Regions from separate parts of the Sphingobacterium sp. NGMCC 1.201703 genome, predicted to be linked through region 3. Evidence: riboswitches for the same ligand, from Rfam matches in the RefSeq annotation. Region 3 holds a riboswitch; each other region holds the start of a gene.

Region 1 (6,885 bases), on a different contig from region 3:
AAAGGGCGTATTATTTACGAAAAATATTTTGGTGCATTGACTCAAGAAGGCATACACGCGGCGATGTCCGTTAGCAAAACATTCACCGGTACCCTGGCTGCGCAACTCATTGCAGAAGGTCTCTTGGTTGAAAACAAGTACTGTCGGGATTACGTTCCTGAACTTGCACATTCTGCTTTTGGCGATGCTACGGTACGTCAGGTGCTGAACATGACCACAGGCCTGGAGTTCAGTGAAGACTATGCTGATCCGAATGCGGAAATATGGGCCTTCTCCAAAGCCGGAGATCCCTTCCACTTCCAGCGAAGTAGCGATGAACCGGCAAACTACTTTGATTACTTAAAGACGGTAAAGAAAAAAGGTCAACATGGTGACGCATTCGGCTATAAAACGGTCAATACGGATGTGATGGGCTGGATAATTTCGCGGGTATTGAACAAGCCCTTGTCACAAGTACTTTCCGAAAAAATTTGGCAGCCATTGGGAACCAATTTTGATGCCTATTATCTGATCGACGGCGCGGGTATATGCTTTGCGGGCGGAGGACTTAGCGCCAATCTTCGTGATATGGCCATGTTCGGTGAGATGGTGCGCAACAAGGGCTATTTTAACGGTAAACAGATCCTCGCGAAGGAAGTGGTTGAATCCATCCGCTCTGGCGGAAGCCAGCCTGCTTTTGCAAAAGCCGGCTATACTAATCTCAAACAGTGGAGTTATAAAAATATGTGGTGGGTAAGCCATAATGCCGATGGAGCTTTCTGTGCACGTGGCGTCCATGGACAGACGATCTATATAGATCCCAAAGCAGAAATGGTGATCGTCCGATTTGCCTCACATCCGATTGCTTCCAATTCAGCCAACGATGCGTATTCCCTGCCTGCTTATCAGGCCGTGGCGGACTATTTATTGAAAAGATGAAATTAAGATTTCCAAAAATATTTCTGTAACCGGACGAAAGGTATTGAAATTTCAATCCCCAAAAAAATAAAACAAAACAACTGTAAATCAACTACTTTCAGTTTATCAACTTATTTTTCAGTTTTAAAACTGAAAAATAAGTTGATAAACTGAAAAATAAGTTATAGCTTTAAACTATGGAAGAATTAACAAAAAAAGAAGAAGAGGTTATGCACGCAATATGGAAATTAAAGCAGGCCTTTGTCAAAGATATTATTGAATATATGGATCCGACCCAAACAACACCCTATAATACGATATCATCCATTGTACGGATTTTGGAGAAAAAAGGATACGTGGGTTTCAATGCCTATGGAAAGACGTACCAATATTATCCATTGATCTCCAAGATGCAATACCGAAAGTTTTTCTTTTCGCGTGTAATGAACAAATATTTTGATGATTCTGTCGAAAACCTGGTGTCATTCATTGTCAAGGAACAAAAGATCAGCGAAACGGACATCGAGAAAATCAAGGAAATTATCAATAAAAATAAAGAAGATGAATAACCTGTTTTCCTATACTATAGAGGCCAATATCAGTTTACTTATTTTAGTCTCGCTCTTTATCCTGGCTTTTAGGCAGCTTTCATTTTTCGGCTTGAACCGATATTTGCTTATTGCCCTGGTTAGCTTTTGTACCCTGGTTCCCTTTCTTAAATTTAAGACCGATTCTGTCGAATTAATCGATTCGAAAACAAAGCCAAATCCGGAAATACTACAGCAAGAGCAGTTAGATTATTCCAATGCCCACCTTTCGATCGAATCCGAAGAGCAGCCCAATCTATGGGATCGGATGGAGTTTAAAAAAATACTCGCGTATGCTTATTTAGTGATTGCCGGCTTCTTTCTGACCCGATTAGTTTATCGCAGCTTAAAACTCCTATTTTATTTAAAGAAGATGGATTTTCAGAAGCATCAGGGAATTAAAGTGATCGCGCCATTCAATCGCTTCAATAATTGCTCGATCTTTCATTATATCGTAATGGATAGAAACACACTTGAAAGTCCCGAAGGTAAGCTCATCTTTGCCCATGAGGCGCAGCATATTCTAAAAGGACATGCCTGGGACAAATTATATATCGAACTGATGTGCTGCTTCTTCTGGATAAACCCGGCCATTTATTGGGTCAGGAAAGAATTGCATCGTCTGCATGAATTTCAGGTCGACCGTGCGGTGGGAGAATGCTATGGAAAGACCGATTATGCGAGCTTCCTACTGAACCTGACACAACAACATCAACAATTAGATTATATGCAAAGTAGAATTTTAAAAAACCAAAATGAACTGGTAGAACGTGTCGACAGACTGATGCGAAATCTATCACCACGCACGAAAGGTTATCAGTATCTGCTGTTAGTTCCTTGTATATGCGTATTAATTGTCTCTTTTTCTTTTATTAATCCCCCGAAAGAAAAAATTACCGTTTCCGGCGCTGTTAAAAACGGTGCAAAGACCATTGTGCTGGATCCGGGCCATGGCGGCAAAGATAGTGGAGGCACCAATAGCAAAGGGCTCAAAGAGAAAGATCTCACTTTACAGGCTTGTAAAATGATTCAAAATGAACTCGAAAAAGAAGGTTTTCAGGTTGTATTGACCCATTCGAAAGACGAATTTATGATGCTCAAAGACCGTGCAGCCTTTACTGGCGATGCCTTAATTTCGATCCATTTTGATGTTGACCCTTCAAATGCCAAACGGCCAATCGGCCTGCTGTATCCAAAGGCGGTTGAACTGCCCAAGATACAGGATCAAAGCCGCGAGCTTGCGTTCCGTCTCACACAAAATTTACAAAAGCATGGATTGAACACGCAAAAACCAGCTGAAAGCCATAGCCACGCGATCTTACGGGGAGCGAAAATACCGGCACTCATTGTCAGCTTGGGAAATATGAATACCTTTTCCAATACCTTGGATCCAGAATTTATCAGCGCTTTTGCCCAAGCCTTAAAAACTTCGCTGTCGGAATAATTTTCTGTAAAATTACCAGACCGATCCTTTTTACAGAGATGTCAAACAATAGAAGGTTCCCTACAGGGAATCTTCTATTGCGTTCCAGAGTTCAATACGCTTTTTAAGCGCCTCTTTACTGACTATTTTCATTTCCTCCCACTTTTCATCATCGTCTTTGGCCAGATCGCCGATCATCTGCATGGCCAAGGGACCATGTTCATCACCGTCCAGATCAATATGACGTTGGAAATAGTAGATAAAATTATCTAAGCTTGATTCAGGAAAGTTGGACTTCAATTCCTGTAAGATGGAAGTAAACATTCCCGGTATAAGGTCTTCACGACCGAATGTAAAGGCAGCAGCAATTTTATGTACCTCGCCTTCTTCGATCAGTTCAAATGTAAAATTCAGAAAATCTTTGATCCTTTTATCCAAGGTTGTTAATGCGATGGCATCAAAAATACTTTTAGATTGCTTAGCATGGGTTATAAACTTATTGACGAGGTGAAGATCAGCGCCCATTTCATTCATTGCATCCAAATACATTTCAAAATGGCTCAAACGGCGACCATCAATATATTCGTCGGACTCCTCCGCTAAAACAATTTCATTTATCAGATAACGTGTTGATGGATGTTCACTTGCAAACCAAGGCAATGTTGTACAGGTTAATTTAATCTGTAAAGCTTTTAATAAAGACATAAAATCCCATACAGCATACACATGCCCTTCTGTAAAAGAACGTAGATTCTTGATCGTTTTGATTTTACGATACAAAGGGTGTTGCAATAATACCTCGCGTTCGGCAGCAATGTATTCGTTAATTTCCGCAATTCTATTCATGCCGCAAAAGTATTGTCTTATCGCTGTTTTTTAAAGTATTTTCGACGAGATTACAGTATCATGATAAATTATCAGTCGCCTATCCACTTCATAACCAAATCAAAGCTGAATGTCCAACCTCACTTTTGAATGTCCTTATCTTCCAAACTACATCCAGTTACGACTAAAAACAAAAATATTTTTAATTATAAAAAATAATCTACTATATTTGTAGAGTATTCAGAATTGCATGATGCAATACCAACCGAGTGTAGACACCGCGGTGGTAAATTAATACGGGTTTCGACCAAAATAAACGTTAAACAACGCTTATTTTCCCAACAAGATCTGGATACAGTTTATGGTTTAATCCTTTAAATTTTTAAATTGTATGGCTACAACAACAAATCTTTACCAACACTTACTGGAAAAATTCAACTACTATTCCACGGACGAACTGATTCAGCTCAACAACGACACAATCTTAGGCCAAGGCTGGGGTTCGGCTAAAGCAACCTTCAGAACCGCTTTAATCAGCACGTTCTCCAAAAGAGGACTGGATCTTTCTAATATTATTTCTAAGGAAGATGGGTTTACCTCAGTGAAGCAGGTACCAGTGCGTTTGGAACACAATGTATTGATTCCACTGCAATCCTAATTTCTAGCTACATCATCTCAATTTTTCGTCTGCTCTTCTGATATCCAAGCATACTTTATGCGATTTATACTGTTGGAAGAGCGGATAAAAAAGTTGTCACAAGAAATAGAATTGTCAAAAAAGGGTAGGCCTAGCCTACCCTTTTGTCAATGAGTGATGATATTTTAAGGTATTATTGAGCGAATATGCAGTCTGCCGGGCATCATCCTGATAAGACGATAGGTCTTCACAATTCCGAATATCTGCAACATCTACTTTTTTTCTTACTTTGCTGATGACCTGATTTAACTCGGTTCTCCAGTTACCCGGATCACCAAAATCGTCCATCCAATTTTTACTGATAAACTTCTTGTAGTTCAAAAGCAAAATGTACAATTCCTCACCACTACCAGCGCGATTAATTGATGTACGCCAGTTCTCTAATTTTTCTTTAAAACTCATAACCAGCAATATACAAAAAAATAGGGACATTCCAAAATCACCTTAGTTGAATTGGATGAATATTATATACTTTTCCTTTCTCCGTGATAATTTTTAGGTGTAGCAAACGGAGAACAGGTAGTGACCAAATTATACCTTTTAACGGTACTTGTTCAGTCATTGTTCAGTGATTACTCAGTACAAACTGAATAAACAGTGACTGATTACTGTCTAAAAACTGATTGAAATTTGTCTTTAGGTTTAATTTGATATCAACATGTTTCCGTTTTAATATCTATCCGGATTATCTATAGCCTCACCAGGCTATTGCTTTGGAACTGCCGAACCTCATTTCATAAATTTTAGTATCTTTCATCTTCCTACTGGAAACCCGCCCGATCATGGAGTTCGAAATATAGACTGACAACATCAAAATTATATGCGATAAAAAAAGCGGAGAATAAACAGTTTATTCTCCGCATAAAATAATGTTTAGGATCACTTACGGATTAATAACCAAGCTGCTCCCCAATCCGGTCATAAATCCCGGACCTATATTTTGTGCTTTCAGCAAATCCCGATGTTTGGCATCCAATTTTGGAGCGCCAGCATCCGCTGCGGCCGCAAAAGGATAGTTACCCACAAAGGCACCCAACACCGGACTAGTACTGGTCGGCTCATAGATTCCGTCGGTTGTCAGTGTATATTGTGGGTTCTGACGTATAAATCCAGCTGGAAGCTGTTGGCTTGTTGGCACATCAAATACAATATTTCCCATATAAGTAAAATTAACAGGTTGATCTGTAAAAGTCAGCATGGTTGAAGTAGCAGCTTGTGACACCACATTATTGGCGATATGTCCGTCTGTTGGTGGCAAAGTACGACCGTTTCCCCCTTTCCCTGAACCAATATCAAATGACTGTTTACATTTAATCATTGTATTGGCCACCACCTTCACACGTTTTACCTGAAAATAGCCGCTTAATGGTGAGTTAGGTACACCGTCCATGATGGCCAGGGGAGCTTTCTGTCCTGTTCCTGCCATATTCTGGAAGTAATTATTGTAGACAATATGGTCCTCTCCGATTATCCGGATACCACCCGCTGCACTATTGCCGTTACCGACAAAATAGTTTCCATAAACAGCAGAACCATTACCATGTCTTAAGCATAGCGTTCCCTGGCTCTCATGGAAGAAATTATTGCGGATGGTATCGGCTCCCATTTTATTCGAGATAATTTCCGTTTCGCCGTTACAGCGTTGAAAGATATTATCTTCAATCGTCGTGTATGCATTGGTCATGGACCAGTCGCTTGTTCCGATACGGATTGTTTCGCCACCATTATCAGGTAACGCAGCCCGTTCGCCAAAGAAATTGTGATCAATCCGATGCTTCATCGTTTTACTTGTTCCCCAAACAACCATTGTAGGTCCTTGATGTAATTTCCCCTTGAGATAACAATGATCAATACGATGGTTGGATCCGTTAATGGAAACCCATCTATAGTCAGTAGTCGCAGCAGGTGGATTATAATCCACAATAGCGGTGTTTGTTAACCTACAGTTGGATGAAGAAGAGGTAAAATCAACCACATTCTTTCCAGAAGTATAGCCCTCCTGAAAGACCAGACCATTGACAACAAGCCATTTACCTGTAATGCTAATGGAGGAAGTACCCGTCATGGTCACAGTGCCGGGTTGCTCAGCCATTAGTACAATAGGTTGCTGGCTGGTACCTTGGGCATTAAATGTCAATTCCTGATTTGTCCATTGTCCCGATTTCATGATCACCGTGTCGCCTGGCTGTAGACTTAAGGCCTGAAGGTCGGCAGCCGATTGAATAGTATGGCACTGCACACAGGCGATACCATTTAGTTGCAATTTTACCGCAGCCGGTTTTTCACAGCTACTCCCCATCACCAATAACAGCGATAAAGAGGATAATACTGAAAAGTTTCTCATCATATTTACATTTGTTTATAAGGTTCTTTTTGCAAGGATCACCTAAAATGGATACACCGTGGTATTGCCCTTAGATCCAAAAACATGGACCACGCCATTCGTTGTCACATAA
Region 2 (6,885 bases), on a different contig from region 3:
GTCAGTCCTCTGCGCTTTCTCGATTGTTTAATGAGTTGATTTACTGTTTGACTTTCCATGAAACGAAAATGACTAAAAGGTTTATGATTTAAAAAAAAACGATATGACAATAATATGCCAATGATATAACGTGTTTGTAAGTTGTTAATAATCAAATATTTTGTAATTTGATAAATAATTTGAATCTTTGCAGCACAATAAGGTATTAATATTAAATAAAAAACGGAAGAATATGTTTGCTACACTAAAAAAACCAGCTTCGTCCTTAAAGAAGAGTCTTGGGCATATTCTCCGGAATACTGCACTCTCCTAATCTTTTCAGGACTAATATTGGCACTTGTATAGGACATCGGATTGTATGTCTGTATCGCCAAGAGATTGTTTGAGACGATCTAACCGATAAAAAGGAACTGGCATCTGTATGGCTAAAGATAGCCTCTAGGAAGCTTAATACTCATGTTATATTTAATAGACACAATGAATTCAGTGAATAAATATGTCCTTCAGGCATTGGATAACTATCCATATTATCTGGAAGGTACATTAGAATCCTTATCTTATGCCTTATCATACGATGAATCCAACACCATGGCATTATGCTTAATGGGAAGGGTGTATTCGGAACAATTATTTGATTATGAACAGGCAAAGAAATATTTCCAGGAAGCTTTGGCGTATAATGTGCAAGCATTGGAAGTGTATCCTTATTTCATTCAGACATTGATTGATATGGGAGAATATGAAGCTGCGAAAAAGACAATTAAATTTGCCGTGACCTTACCGGGTATGCCTTTGGCCGAAATCTGGCTCAAGAAAGCACTTCTATTTGAAAAATTGAGAAAATTCAAAAAGGCTTTAAAAATCAGCAAAATGGCGAAGATGGATAATCTCGACAGTAACCTGTCCAGCACTATAAAGTCTATCGAAGATCGGATCAAAAGCAAATTGGAAATGAATAAAACGAATAATAAGCGTAATAAATAAGTGACTAAGACGCTTGATTCCGAATAGTCAAAAAAGAAGCCCAAGATGAAATTTCATCTTGGGCTTTTATCAATATAGTTTAAGAATTATTCTGCTCTTAGGATTTTCGCAGCTTCAACCATAGATTCTAAAGCAGCCTTAGTTTCAGGCCAAGCACGTGTTTTCAAACCACAATCAGGGTTAACCCAAAGTTGCTCTGCAGGAACTACTGCTTTTGCTTTGCGCAATAGGTCTACCATCTCGTCTTTGCTTGGTACACGTGGTGAGTGGATATCATATACACCAGGACCAATATCGTTCGGGTATTTGAAATCACCAGCGAAAGCATTCAATAATTTCATTTGTGAACGTGAAGTTTCGATCGTGATAACGTCAGCATCCATTGCTGCGATATCTTCGATCACGTTGTTGAACTCAGAATAACACATGTGTGTGTGGATCTGCGTATCATCTTCTACATTGGATGACGAAACACGGAATGCACGTACAGCCCAGTTCAGGTAATCTTTTTGATCTGCTTTACGCAATGGTAATCCCTCGCGGATAGCTGGCTCATCGATCTGAATGATTTTGATACCTGCTTTTTCCAACGCTTGTACTTCATCCAGGATCGCTAATGCAATTTGGTAAGTCGTTGTTGAGCGCGGTTGGTCGTTACGTACGAAAGACCATTGTAGGATGGTAACAGGGCCAGTCAACATACCTTTAACCGGACGGTTAGTCAATGATTGAGCGTATGAAGACCAACGTACAGTCATATCCTCTGGACGGTATACATCACCATAAATAATCGGAGGTTTTACACAGCGTGAACCGTAGGATTGTACCCAACCGTTTTGTGTGAAAGCGTATCCAGCCAATTGCTCACCGAAGTATTCAACCATGTCGTTACGTTCGAATTCGCCGTGAACCAATACGTCGATATCCAATTGCTCTTGAAGACGGATTGTGTTTTCAGTCTCTTCGGCAATCGCTTTATCATACTCTTCCTGTGTGATCGCTCCTTTTTTCAAATCAGCTCTCCATTTACGCACATCTTTTGTTTGTGGGAAAGATCCGATCGTTGTTGTTGGGAACGCTGGTAAGTTGAATTTAGCCTGTTGCGCTGCTTTACGGTCCGCAAATACAGATGTACGTTTCGCATCATCATCAGTAATGTTGCTTGTACGCTCTTTTACCTCTGGTTTGTGGATCAATGGAGAAGTACGGCGGCTTTCAGCTGCTGCTTTGTTTGCTTCATAACGTTTTGCGGTTTCGCTATCAACTTCACCTTCTGCTAAAACTGCTAGGTCTTTTACCTCTGCTAATTTTTGTTTAGCGAACGCTAACCAGTTTTTCACTTCAGCAGGCAATGATTGCTCATTGTGCTCATTGTCCAAGTCAAAAGGAACGTGCAATAAAGAAGAAGAAGGAGCAATCCAAACGCGGTCTTTTCCTAATGCATCAACTGCCTGTTTGATTTTAACCAACGACTTTTCGTAATCGTTTTTCCAGATGTTACGGCCTTCAACAATACCCAAAGATAATGTCAATGATGCCGGAACTTTAGCTAAAACGGTATCCAATTGGTTTTCGCCACGTACAAGATCCAGGTGTAATGCATGGATCGGTAAGTTAATAGCGATATCTTCGTTGTCTTTTAACGCTTCGAAGTAAGTTGTCGCGATCAATTTGATGTTTTTTGCCGCTGCAGCTAATTTCTCAAATGTAGGTTGGTATAATGCTTTTACTTTTGCGTCTAGATCCAAAGCTAGGAAAGGTTCGTCGATCTGAACATATTGTGCGCCAGCTTCTGCTAACTTAGACAAAATCTGCTCATATACAGGAACCAATTTGTCCAATAGGTCAATACGGTCGAAACCAGCTTCTTTTTCTTTACCGATCAAAAGGTAAGTGATTGGGCCAAGTAATACTGGTTTTGTCTCAATACCCAATGATTTTGCTTCGTTGTATTCGTTTAAGAATTTCTCGGAAGTCAATTTAAATTCTTGATCTTTTGTGAATTCTGGAACCATATAGTGGTAGTTGGTGTCCAACCACTTGGTCATTTCCATTGCAGTTACGTCAATTCCCTCTTGTTGGAAACCGCGCGCCATCGCAAAATATAAGTCTAAGCTGTAGTTGTTGTCTACTTTATTCAATAAAGAATGGTAACGGGCAGGAATTGCACCAACAGTAAGGGTCAAATCCAATACCTGATCGTAAAAAGAGAAGTCGTTGGAAGGGATCAAATCTATTCCAGCATCTTTTTGTGTTTTCCAATTGCCTTCACGAATTTTTTTTGCTGTGTCCAATAATTCCTCAACAGAAGATTTTTTAGCCCAATAGGCCTCATTGGCTTTTTTCAATTCGCGGAACGCGCCCACACGAGGGTAACCTAAATTGTTAGTCAATAACATAATAATGTTTTTAATATTTCTTTTTCAACTATATTTCTTGCTAGAGAGAAGGACACACTAGAATTCGGTGACTTCGGCTTATCATTCCCATGTCAAGTAGGGTAGAATTTAGCACCTTGTCAAGGGACAGGTTGCTAAGGCTTCATCGGGTCTATTCCCTCTGCCTTTCTCTATAAGCGACGCTAAGTTAGCACATTTCTTTTTGATATGCAAATTTTTTATAAAAGTGCATCTATTTTTTGTATTATGCTAAGGATAGAAATGTTTTATTTCTTTCTTTTCATTAGAAAGGAGGGTGGAATAGATCCTAGGTATCCCACCCTCCATGCCTTTAGCTCACCAGGAGTTTGTAACCTTTTCCGTGAACATTGACGATTTCAACCTTACTGTCTTCTTTTAGATATTTACGAAGTTTGCTGAGAAATACATCCATACTTCTTCCGGTGAAATAGTTGTCATCATGCCATATTTTTAACAAAGCTTCTTCACGGGTCAAAACATCATTCTTTTTTAAACAAAGCAGGCGAAGTAGTTCGGCTTCTTTGGTCGAAAGCTTTTGTGTCTGACCTTTATAGGAAATCTGCTGACTTGTATAATCGAAGAAGTAATCTCCAATTTCAAACTTATCTGCGACTACTTCATCCTCTTTGTCCCTGACACTGCGTTTCAGTAAGGCATTGATCCGAAGAAGTAACTCCTCAACACGGAAGGGCTTTGTGATATAATCATCTCCACCTAATTCAAATGCTTCTGTCTTGTCCTCCATCATGCCTTTTGCAGTGGCGAAGATGATCGGTACGGTGCTATTTGTTTTTCTGATCTCACGGCCCACGGTAAATCCGTCTTTTTTGGGCATCATGACATCGAAAATGCATAAATCATAATCATTTTTTTTGAACTGGGAGACAGCTTCGTCTCCATCGGTACAGAGTGTAACGTCAAATTTTCCCTTTAATTCGAGATAGTCCTTTAAAAGATCCCCCAAATTGGGATCATCCTCTGCTAATAATATCTTTTGCATAATGAATCTATTAATTTTCACTAATGTTCCCTGAATATACAAAAAAGGAACGTGTTATTTTTTTAAGGGTAAAATTACTTCAAAGGTTGTGCCCTTATCTTTTTCACTTTTTACGGTGATTCTTCCATTGAGTCTTCTCAAAATATCCTGTACATAACTTAAGCCCAAGCCAAAGCCTTTGACATTGTGAACATTTCCGGTGGGAATACGGTAAAATTGATCAAATATCTTTTGCAAGTGATCCCGGCTCATCCCGATTCCATTGTCGGCAATGGTGATCACAATATTGTCACCAACATTTTTAGAACTGATATTTACATGTAGATCTCCTTTGCTGTACTTAATTGCATTGTCCATTAAGTTGTAGAAAACATTGGAAAAATGCAGTTCATCTCCGACAACGATGTCCTTCGTTGCAGCGAGATCGACACTGAATTTTCCGCCAATGTTCTGCATCCGGAGCTGCATGCTGTCTGTGACAGCGGCAACAAGATCATTGATATGAACATCTTCGCGGTCAAGTTTCAATGTTTCTTTTTCAAGTTTTGCTAAATCTAAAACCCGCTCAATATGGTTTCCGAGGCGAACATTCTCATCGTATATGATGTTGGCCAACTTCTGTACGCGTTTATGGTCGGCATTGATATCAGGATCTTTGAGCGACTCACTGGCGATCATAATCGTGGCCACAGGAGTTTTAAACTCATGGGTCATATTATTGATGAAGTCAGTTTTCATCTCAGAGACCTTCTTTTGCCTGAAGATAATAATAAGCGTATATGCAAAACACCCGACCAATAGGAACAGCAGAGCGAGCATAGGCAACAGCAGATAGCTCATGTTGTCTGCTATGATCGCTTTTTTATTAGGGAAGTAAATGGTCAGTTTTCCCGGTGCGGCCCCAATGTCGCCTTTAAAAAGAGCGGTAGAATACTTTGTGGAATTTTTAGAGCTGTTTAATTCTGCTTCATTTAGAATATTATTTAGCAAAATATTGCTTGTGCTCCATATTTCTATGTTAAATGGTACTTTGATCTCACGTTGGGCCAACTCTTCCTTCAGCAGTTCCTGAACAATAATAATGTTCAACCGGTCTTTAAGTGGTCTTTTAGCGAGCTCCATTCCGATGGCAACATCCTCGATGTAGTCTGCCTTTTTCCCGCCAAGCATAGCCACGGAGTCGTAGACGTTGAAACCCTGACCTGCATTTTTTTTCGATAACTTATTTAATTTGATTTCGAGCTCAAAGATCTTTTGTGATAATTTTGGATCTGATCTTGGAGGGAGTACAAATAGATCTCTTCCTACCAGCCTTTTTAAATCGTCAAAATGGACGACAAGAAACCTTGTGCTGTCGTCTTTAGCTTCAATCCGTGGAATCGGTTTGATCGCATTGACTTCAATTTGCTCTTCATAATAGAGCGGAGTAGAAGTCGGTTTTTTTACAATAGAAATTTCTACGAGATCTTGATATTGTGGTCTTCTTACGTAAGTCTCATAGAACCAATTATCAATATAGATAATATTAGGGTAAAGTCTGTTTAGACGGTCTTCTTGGGTTTTAAATTTTTGATAAACCCGATTTAATTTGCCTCTTAGATCCTCAATCTGGGTCTGGAGCTGGAGCTGCTCCGTGAGCAGCTGCTGTTTGGCCTGTTCCTGTTTGGATTTTTCGATATTACGTTCCTGTTGTACCTTTGCGAAATCCACGACCTCACGGCGTTCGAGTTTTCCCGCTACAGCCGTAAGCGCCGCATTGACCGATTCATCAAAAAGTTGTGATTTTTGACGATAGGAATCTCGTAGAAAATAGAATTGCATAGCCAAAACCCCAATTAGCGCCAAAGACATTAGTCCAATGATTAATACAATACTATTTTTCTTCATGAAATTATGTTTTGTAAATATATGTTCCCACTCGCATCATGAACCTTTTAAATCCTGTGATTCTGAGCCATTCCTACATCCCATCTTCTACTTTACCTGAATTGTTACAAATATAAAGATGCTAGTTCGTTTTGGAGTTGTTTTAACAATGTTTAACAGCAATTGCTTTAGATCTTGGCAATCTTGTTGTAAATTAGGGGTTAAAATAGATTATGTTATGAAAACTTATGTATTATCATTGGCATTATCTTTTACAGTGGGGATTGCCGTTGGCCAGGTTAAGTTGAAGGAGCATCGTCCTCTACTCCAGGATAAACCATCCAAGATGCCCGTCCTTGGGTTAGATACGACATCAGCCAAGTATAAAATGCCTGTCCAGAAATTCAAGAAACTCGATAGTCTAGCGCCAATGCCGGGAACGGAAAAGTCTTCTAAACGAAGGAAATCAGTACAGGATACATCGCGGTTTAAGTTGTTGGAAGATAGCTTGAAAGTGAAGGATTTCAAATTGAAGATTGATTCTCTTTATCCAAAGAAATAAAATTTTTACTGCTTCCTTATACATCAATAGCGATGCAGGAGACTAAAGAGATC
Region 3 (6,885 bases):
CAACACGTGCCAACCGCTTGCTATCATTGGCTGTCAATAAAATATCTCGATAACGATCCACCGAGTCTAATGCCGTCTGCATTTCGCTCCATTCAAAGCCTAGATTTTTTTGATCTAATACCAATTGGTGTAAATAGTCCATATTTTGTGAAACATAATCTAGGTTTCTGTCTACGATATTTCCGGCAAGGTGCCCTTGTCCGGAACGGTATAGGCTATCAATGATATCTACATAATTAATCGCATCCGACATCGCATATACTCGATCCGGCAATTGGTCGTAAGCTTTCTTGGCCACTTCTCCAGCTCGTTTGACCTGTCCGTTTTCCAACAGTAACCGTGCTGTCTTACCAAAAATATCCCGCGCATACATACTCGAGAAGCGAAAGGAATCGGTATCTAAATATTTTGCATTCTTGATATTCCCCCAATTGTATTTATGCATGATATTATCATATAACGCTTCCACATCGACGAAAGCTGTCATCTCGCCAGCAGACGCCTGCTGTTCATTGGTCACAGCAACGGGCATCAGCCTTGAAGCGAATCCTTCATTGACAAGATATTTATCCAGTCCCAACTTAATATCACCGGGCAGCATATTTGAAAAATAGATCGGTCGATCCCAATGATTATTTTCAAGGAGGGACAACAAAGTCAGATCCGATCGGGATAAGTGGTCAGCGGGAATTTCCCATTCCATTGTAGAAACAACTGCATGCTGTAGATAAGCCGGTACAGCGTTCTTTCTTAACACCTCAGCTTTATCGATAGCCAATCTAACCTTCTTAGTCGGGAAATAATTCTCCAAACTACCCGAATTCAGCTGAACTTTATAATCTGGATTATCGGAAGTAACAAACTGCAATAACTGTTGAATATCAACAGCAGCATTCAACTGTCGATCTATAAATGGGATATAATCGCGAATACCCTTTTTTGTTTTTTCGGCAGGGATTGCAATCGGAAGTCCATCAGCCTGATAGGTCGGTTTCTTGGCCTGCTGCATATACCAATCACCCGTTAAGTAACTCAGTACAACTATTCTGACGTCTGGACGAACACCTTCCACCTCTTGCAAATACCATAACGGAAAGGTATCATGATCGCCATAGGTAAATAAGATTGCATTTGGTGCGCAGGTTTCAAGGTAATTGCGTGCAATATCCCGTGCCAAGGATTTTTCGGAACGATTATGATCGTCCCAGTTTTGATGTAGCAGAATAATCGGCCCGCCCAAAAGTGCAAAAGATAAACCTGTAACTAACGCATAAGGGGTATGAACAAAACGCTTAAAAAAACGCACCAATGCTATTGTACCTAGCCCGATCCAAATAGCAAAAGCGTAAAAGGATCCCGCATAAGCATAATCACGTTCACGGGGTTGTAACGGAGTTTGGTTAAGATACACAACAATCGCTATACCAGTGAAAACGAATAATAAAGTCACCACCAAAGTATAGGGCTTATGGTGCGTATATAACCAAATCGCTCCTGCTATACCCAATAATAAAGGCAGGAAAAAATACGTATTTCGGCTGGGATCATTTTGCTGTGATTCTGGGAGATCATATTGTCCGCCAAGACGCCAATTGTCAAACTTTTTTAATCCTGAAAGCCAATTCCCATCGGTATATGACCCATAACCCTGCTTATCATTCTGTCTTCCCACAAAATTCCATAAGAAATAACGTGCATACATTTCCCCCAATTGAAAATGAAAGAAAAACTTAAAGTTATCAGAAAACTGCGGTCTTTCACCGTCTTTTAATTTGAGATAACTTCTATAGTAAGCTTGATGATTTGGATCCTGGCTATAGATACGCGGAAAAAATGTTTCTCGATCAAAATCATACTTATCAACCTGTGTAAATGCTGTATAATTGGACTCATCTTTCCGATAACCAGTCTTACTTTTTATGTCTATAGCTTTCGAATCGTAATATGGCCCTTTCACCAAAGGCTCCTGTGTGTACTGCTCGCGGCTCAAATAACCTAAAAACGAAAATACATTATCAGGCGCATTATTATTGAGGGATGGATTCGCTTTTCCGCGGATCAATACCATGGAATAGGAACTATAACCAAATAGAATGAAACAAAAGGCCAATAAGGCCGTATTTAACGTATACTTCCGGTTTCTATGTGAATAAAAAAGGCCATATACAATGGTACCACCGATAAGTATGCATAAGAAGAGAATTCCAGCCCCAAACCCCAGTCCGAGCGAATTCACAAACAACAGGTCTATTTTTGAAGCAAAAGCTACCAACCACTGAATGATACCCCAAAGAATTGCTGCCAGAATCAACAAACTCAATAAAAATGCAACTAAAATACCTCTCAGATTTATTTCCGAGGTCCTTTTAAAATAGACCACCATAGCTATGGCGGGAATAGCCAACAGATTTAAGAGGTGGACTCCGATCGAAAGTCCCATAACAAAAGCAATAAAAATCAACCAGCGGTCGCTTCCATACTGATCCGCCCGCACTTCCCATTTGAAAATTGCCCAGAAAACCACTGCTGTACAAAGCGAGGACATCGCGTATACTTCAGATTCCACAGCGGAATACCAAAATGTATCGCTAAAGCTGAAAGCCATTGCTCCGACTGTCCCTGCAGCGAATAGCTGTAAGTAGTAAGAGAAAGTAGGCTGCTGTGGCTTTTTCAAAATCTTCTTGACTATTGCGGTGATTGTCCAGAATAAGAATGCCACCGTCATACCACTACAAATCGCCGAACCAATATTCATCCAGTAGGCTATCTTCCCGGTGTTACCGAATGCCAGATTGGAAAAAACATTCTGAATAAGCAAAAATAGGGGTGCTCCAGGTTGATGGGCAACCTCAAGCTTGTAGGCACATGCAATAAATTCACCGCAGTCCCACCAACTCACGGTCTTTTCGACGGTAGCAATGTACACAAGCGTAGCAACGAGGCCACAGGTCAAACCGAACAGAGTATTTAATTTACTGTACGTCATAAGGTCAATTGGTCTAAATCTTTATTCCTTTTAGTACTTTAAATTAAACAGTTATCTCGATTTAAAAATGTTAATTAACACTATTTAACACCATGATCTATCTAAAAATATTTTTTCTAAAGAAACCTCTTCTATAATGAAAAGAGAAATATATTTTTTTAAAAGGGGGCTGATTTCATCTTAAGCCCCGTATATACATGAAGGCAACAATTGCATGTACAGGAATTCTTTCGCAAAGGTATAATGGTATGCCTACTATAGGTTCAATAAAAAAAGCGAGGGGCTTCCCTCGCTTTTTTTGATTTTTAGGCTAATTTTTCAACGATTTTTTTGGTTGGCCCGGGATTACTCATGGTATAAAAATGCAACACAGGCGCACCAAATTTAATCAGCTCCTGACATTGTTGCACAAGCCATTCTTCACCTACTTGCCTCACATCGGCATTGGTTTTACATGATGCAACGGCATCGCTCAATTCCTCTGGAATATCCAAGTGGAAAATTCGTGGCAATGTGACCAACTGTTTTTTTGTCGTCAAAGGTTTGAGCCCCGGAATAATAGGTACATGAATTCCGTTGTCCCGACATTTGGTAACAAATTCCTTGTATTTTTCTACATTAAAGAACATCTGTGTCACGATAAATTCGGCCCCCATGTCGACTTTTTGCTTCAGGTATTTAAAGTCTGTATTGAAATTAGGGGATTCAAAATGCTTCTCAGGATATCCGGCAACACCAATACAAAAATCAGTTTTCTCAGATGTAATAATATCTTCATGGAGATATTTCCCCTTATTCATATCTGTGACCTGCTCCAATAGATCCGTTGCAAAAGCATGGCCACCTTCAGTTGGAATAAAATCAGCATCGCCTTTGCGCGCATCACCTCGCAGCACCAACACATTGTCGATACCCAGAAAATTCAGGTCAATCAAAGCATTTTCCGTTTCCTCTTTGGTAAAGCCTCCGCATATCAGATGCGGGACTGCGTCCACCTTATATTTATTCATGATAGCAGCACATATTGCGACTGTTCCCGGTCGCTTGCGATAGGACACACGTTCCAATAACCCGCTAGCATGTTCCTTATAGATGTAATCTTCACGATGATAAGTTACATCAATAAAAGGTGGTTTAAATTCCATCAGTTCATCCATTGTTTTGAAAATACTTTGGATGCCCTGTCCTTTAGCAGGCGGCAATAGCTCAAAAGAAAACAATGTTTTTCCTTTAGCGTTCTGGATATGGTCGGTAATCTTCATTAAAAAACTGTTTTAAGTTTGGGTTGGCTTACATCGAAACGCACAAGTCGAGGATATGTCTATCTGCATGTAACTTATCTTTCCCACATGGAGCAGGGTAGAATTTAGCACCTTGAACAATACAGGTTGCTAAGGCTTCACTGGGTCTAGTCCCTCGGCCTTTCTCTATAAGCGTTGCTAATATCGTTTTAAAAAACCAAACAACAAAAATATTTTTTTGAAAATCTAAAAATTATGGCACCAAAGCTGCCTCGTGCCAATTTTTTCCCGCCCAAATTACTCCAAAGTAGAAAGAGCATTGCGTAGGTTCTTTAAATAGAATGTGATTAACAATAGACCGGAAACACTATACTTCTCCTTCTGTCCGTACTTAAACCCATCCATTAAATATTTATAGGCAACCAATGCATTTTCCTCGTTGTAAAACAGCTCCTTCCACGAGACAGGAACATCTTCCCATCTTTTTAATACTATTCCATTTCGGGCATAGGTAATCGGAGATTCGACCCCATCTATTTTATAATCATTATGAACACCGGAATTAGAGATATGCTGAAAATAGGCAATCGAATAATCCAAAAAATTCAATGCTCGGGCCTTTATCTCTCGCTCGTTCTCAGCTCTTGTTGGAATATTACGCCACAGATTGACTTCGCTATCAAATTTACTAGGCTGCTCGCGAATGGGAGTCTTGTCCAATTCGAAATTGATATATAGGCGTTCGGTATTGGGCAAATGGGCGGAATTAAATGGAGAGAAGTCACCTTTCAACTGCACAAAATCCTTGTTTATCTGGATAATATCCAAGGAAAGTTTTCCCTTGGCAGCATCTATAAGCTCAAGCTTATTTCCTTTAAATGTGTATTTACCATTCAACAGGACATCGTCTATAGCGAGGACAAAATGTGCTTTATCCCGTAGCGAGAGAAAGGAACGATGATAAAGCGGATGATCACAGGGGATATCAGGCTCAACATTTAGCGGATTATCGGCTTTAGCCTTCAAATAAGCCTCATTGGTATAGCCGCAAATAACCTGGTAATTTCCAGCGGAGAACTCCTTATCCTTTCCTAGAAAAACGCAAGAGGACAAAAATATCGTTGAAATAAGGATCAATAATGGCTTCAAAACAGATCATTTAATGTGGTCAATAAATTGATTATCTACTACCAAGATACTCAAAATCCAGCAGAGTTGAGCTACACCTGAATGTTTCAGCACATCAATACTATTAAATAAAATCGGACTTAAATTTTATGACAGAAAAAGGTCTAAATTGTTTTACGAACTTAGACCTTCTTCGTCGTATGCACGAGGATTAAAAAAACACCTTAAATTTAGATCCTTATTTTGTTATCAGAGACGAATTTCTGGGACAATCGCTCTTATTCTTTATAGAGGTCGACTAGCCCCTCAGGCAATTCTACTTCAATAATTTCCTCTTCTCCGTCTATACCCAAAATGAGATCATCGGATAACGGGAACATCAATTCTTTTCCATCCATATCAACGGTAGCAACGAACTGCTGTGGGAATTCCTGTACATCCGTAATTTCTCCTAATTCACCGTGGTTTTCATCGATCACCAAAAAGCCAATTAAATCTGTATATCTAAAATCATCCGGATCCCGTTCAGGCATTTTATCGTTGGGAAGATAAACCTTTTTTCGAACCAGCGCCTGCGCCTTGTCGATGTGATCTACGTCTTCGAATGTCACATAGGCTGTACTATTTTTCTGCAGTTTTATCGTATCGATAAAATAAGGAACAAGTTTTTTGTTGATCTCCAAAAAAACAACATCCATATCCAAGCTCTCATAGTCTTCAAATTCAAAAAACAATTGCATTTCGCCTTTAAGACCTCTCGTCTTGCTGATATAGCCTATATAAAAACTTTGATCGACAGTCATTTTGTAGTATTTTTTCTTGAGATATTTATATTGAGATGTCATCCATCAAGCTTCCGCTATATATTCCACCCCCTTTTTATTTTTTCACTTTTTGTATTGAGATGATGAGGATTTAGACTTACGGTCTATTTAAGCAGGACAGGCCTCAACAAATTTCAATACCTGCTTCTTTTATTAAAAAAGCCGGCTCAAGATTGAGCCGGCTTTCTCGAATACTTTATGAAAGAATTAACCTTCAGTTTCTTCTGATGCAGGAGCTTCAGTCTCTTCAGCAGCAGGTTCTTCCGCTACAGGAGCATTTTTAGCAGCTACAGCAGCAGCTTTTTCTTCTTTTTTCTTCGCTTCAGCAGCTAAAGCAGCTTTCTTAGCATCAGCTTTAGATTGAGCTAAACCATCTTTTTTACCAGAGATTCTAGCTTCTTGAGCTTCAGTCCAAGCAGTGAATTTAGCTTCAGCAGCAGTTTCATCAAAAGCACCTTTTTTCACACCACCTTGTAAGTGTTTTTTGTAAAGAACACCTTTGTAAGAAAGGATAGCACGAGCTGTGTCAGTAGGTTGAGCACCTTTATTCATCCAATCCAACGCTTTTTCAAAATCCAAAACGATAGTTGCAGGATTTGTGTTTGGGTTGTAAGAACCAATACGTTCGATGAATTTACCATCACGTGGAGCGCGAGAATCCGCTACGACTACGTGGTAAAAAGGACGTCCTTTTTTACCATGTCTT

The links. Region 3 has a riboswitch for S-adenosylmethionine ahead of metF (methylenetetrahydrofolate reductase [NAD(P)H]). Riboswitches for the same ligand answer to the same signal wherever they lie in the genome.
Region 1: linked by a shared signal. The riboswitch ahead of ACK8HY_RS00540 (hypothetical protein) and the one ahead of metF (methylenetetrahydrofolate reductase [NAD(P)H]) in region 3 are both predicted to bind S-adenosylmethionine.
Region 2: linked by a shared signal. The riboswitch ahead of metE (5-methyltetrahydropteroyltriglutamate--homocysteine S-methyltransferase) and the one ahead of metF (methylenetetrahydrofolate reductase [NAD(P)H]) in region 3 are both predicted to bind S-adenosylmethionine.

The regions. Positions count from the first base shown of each region.
Region 1 is NZ_JBLOHD010000001.1:124,562-131,446, reverse strand. Features, by position in the region: gene ACK8HY_RS00560 (serine hydrolase domain-containing protein) at 1-918, shown strand, start outside; gene ACK8HY_RS00555 (BlaI/MecI/CopY family transcriptional regulator) at 1,095-1,466, shown strand; gene ACK8HY_RS00550 (N-acetylmuramoyl-L-alanine amidase) at 1,459-2,928, shown strand; gene ACK8HY_RS00545 (DUF3050 domain-containing protein) at 2,989-3,753, opposite strand; SAM-I-IV-variant riboswitch at 3,964-4,057, shown strand; gene ACK8HY_RS00540 (hypothetical protein) at 4,124-4,390, shown strand; gene ACK8HY_RS00535 (hypothetical protein) at 4,526-4,831, opposite strand; gene ACK8HY_RS00530 (polysaccharide lyase 6 family protein) at 5,313-6,776, opposite strand; gene ACK8HY_RS00525 (hypothetical protein) at 6,816-6,885, opposite strand, start outside.
Region 2 is NZ_JBLOHD010000010.1:194,634-201,518, forward strand. Features, by position in the region: gene ACK8HY_RS19495 (helix-turn-helix domain-containing protein) at 1-59, opposite strand, end outside; gene ACK8HY_RS19500 (hypothetical protein) at 478-984, shown strand; gene metE (5-methyltetrahydropteroyltriglutamate--homocysteine S-methyltransferase) at 1,071-3,383, opposite strand; SAM riboswitch class I at 3,459-3,562, opposite strand; gene ACK8HY_RS19510 (response regulator transcription factor) at 3,715-4,404, opposite strand; gene ACK8HY_RS19515 (sensor histidine kinase) at 4,459-6,291, opposite strand; gene ACK8HY_RS19520 (hypothetical protein) at 6,509-6,832, shown strand.
Region 3 is NZ_JBLOHD010000005.1:309,443-316,327, forward strand. Features, by position in the region: gene ACK8HY_RS12280 (DUF2723 domain-containing protein) at 1-2,986, opposite strand, end outside; gene metF (methylenetetrahydrofolate reductase [NAD(P)H]) at 3,292-4,248, opposite strand; SAM riboswitch class I at 4,320-4,422, opposite strand; gene ACK8HY_RS12290 (hypothetical protein) at 4,525-5,376, opposite strand; gene rimM (ribosome maturation factor RimM) at 5,634-6,158, opposite strand; gene ACK8HY_RS12300 (30S ribosomal protein S16) at 6,387-6,885, opposite strand, start outside.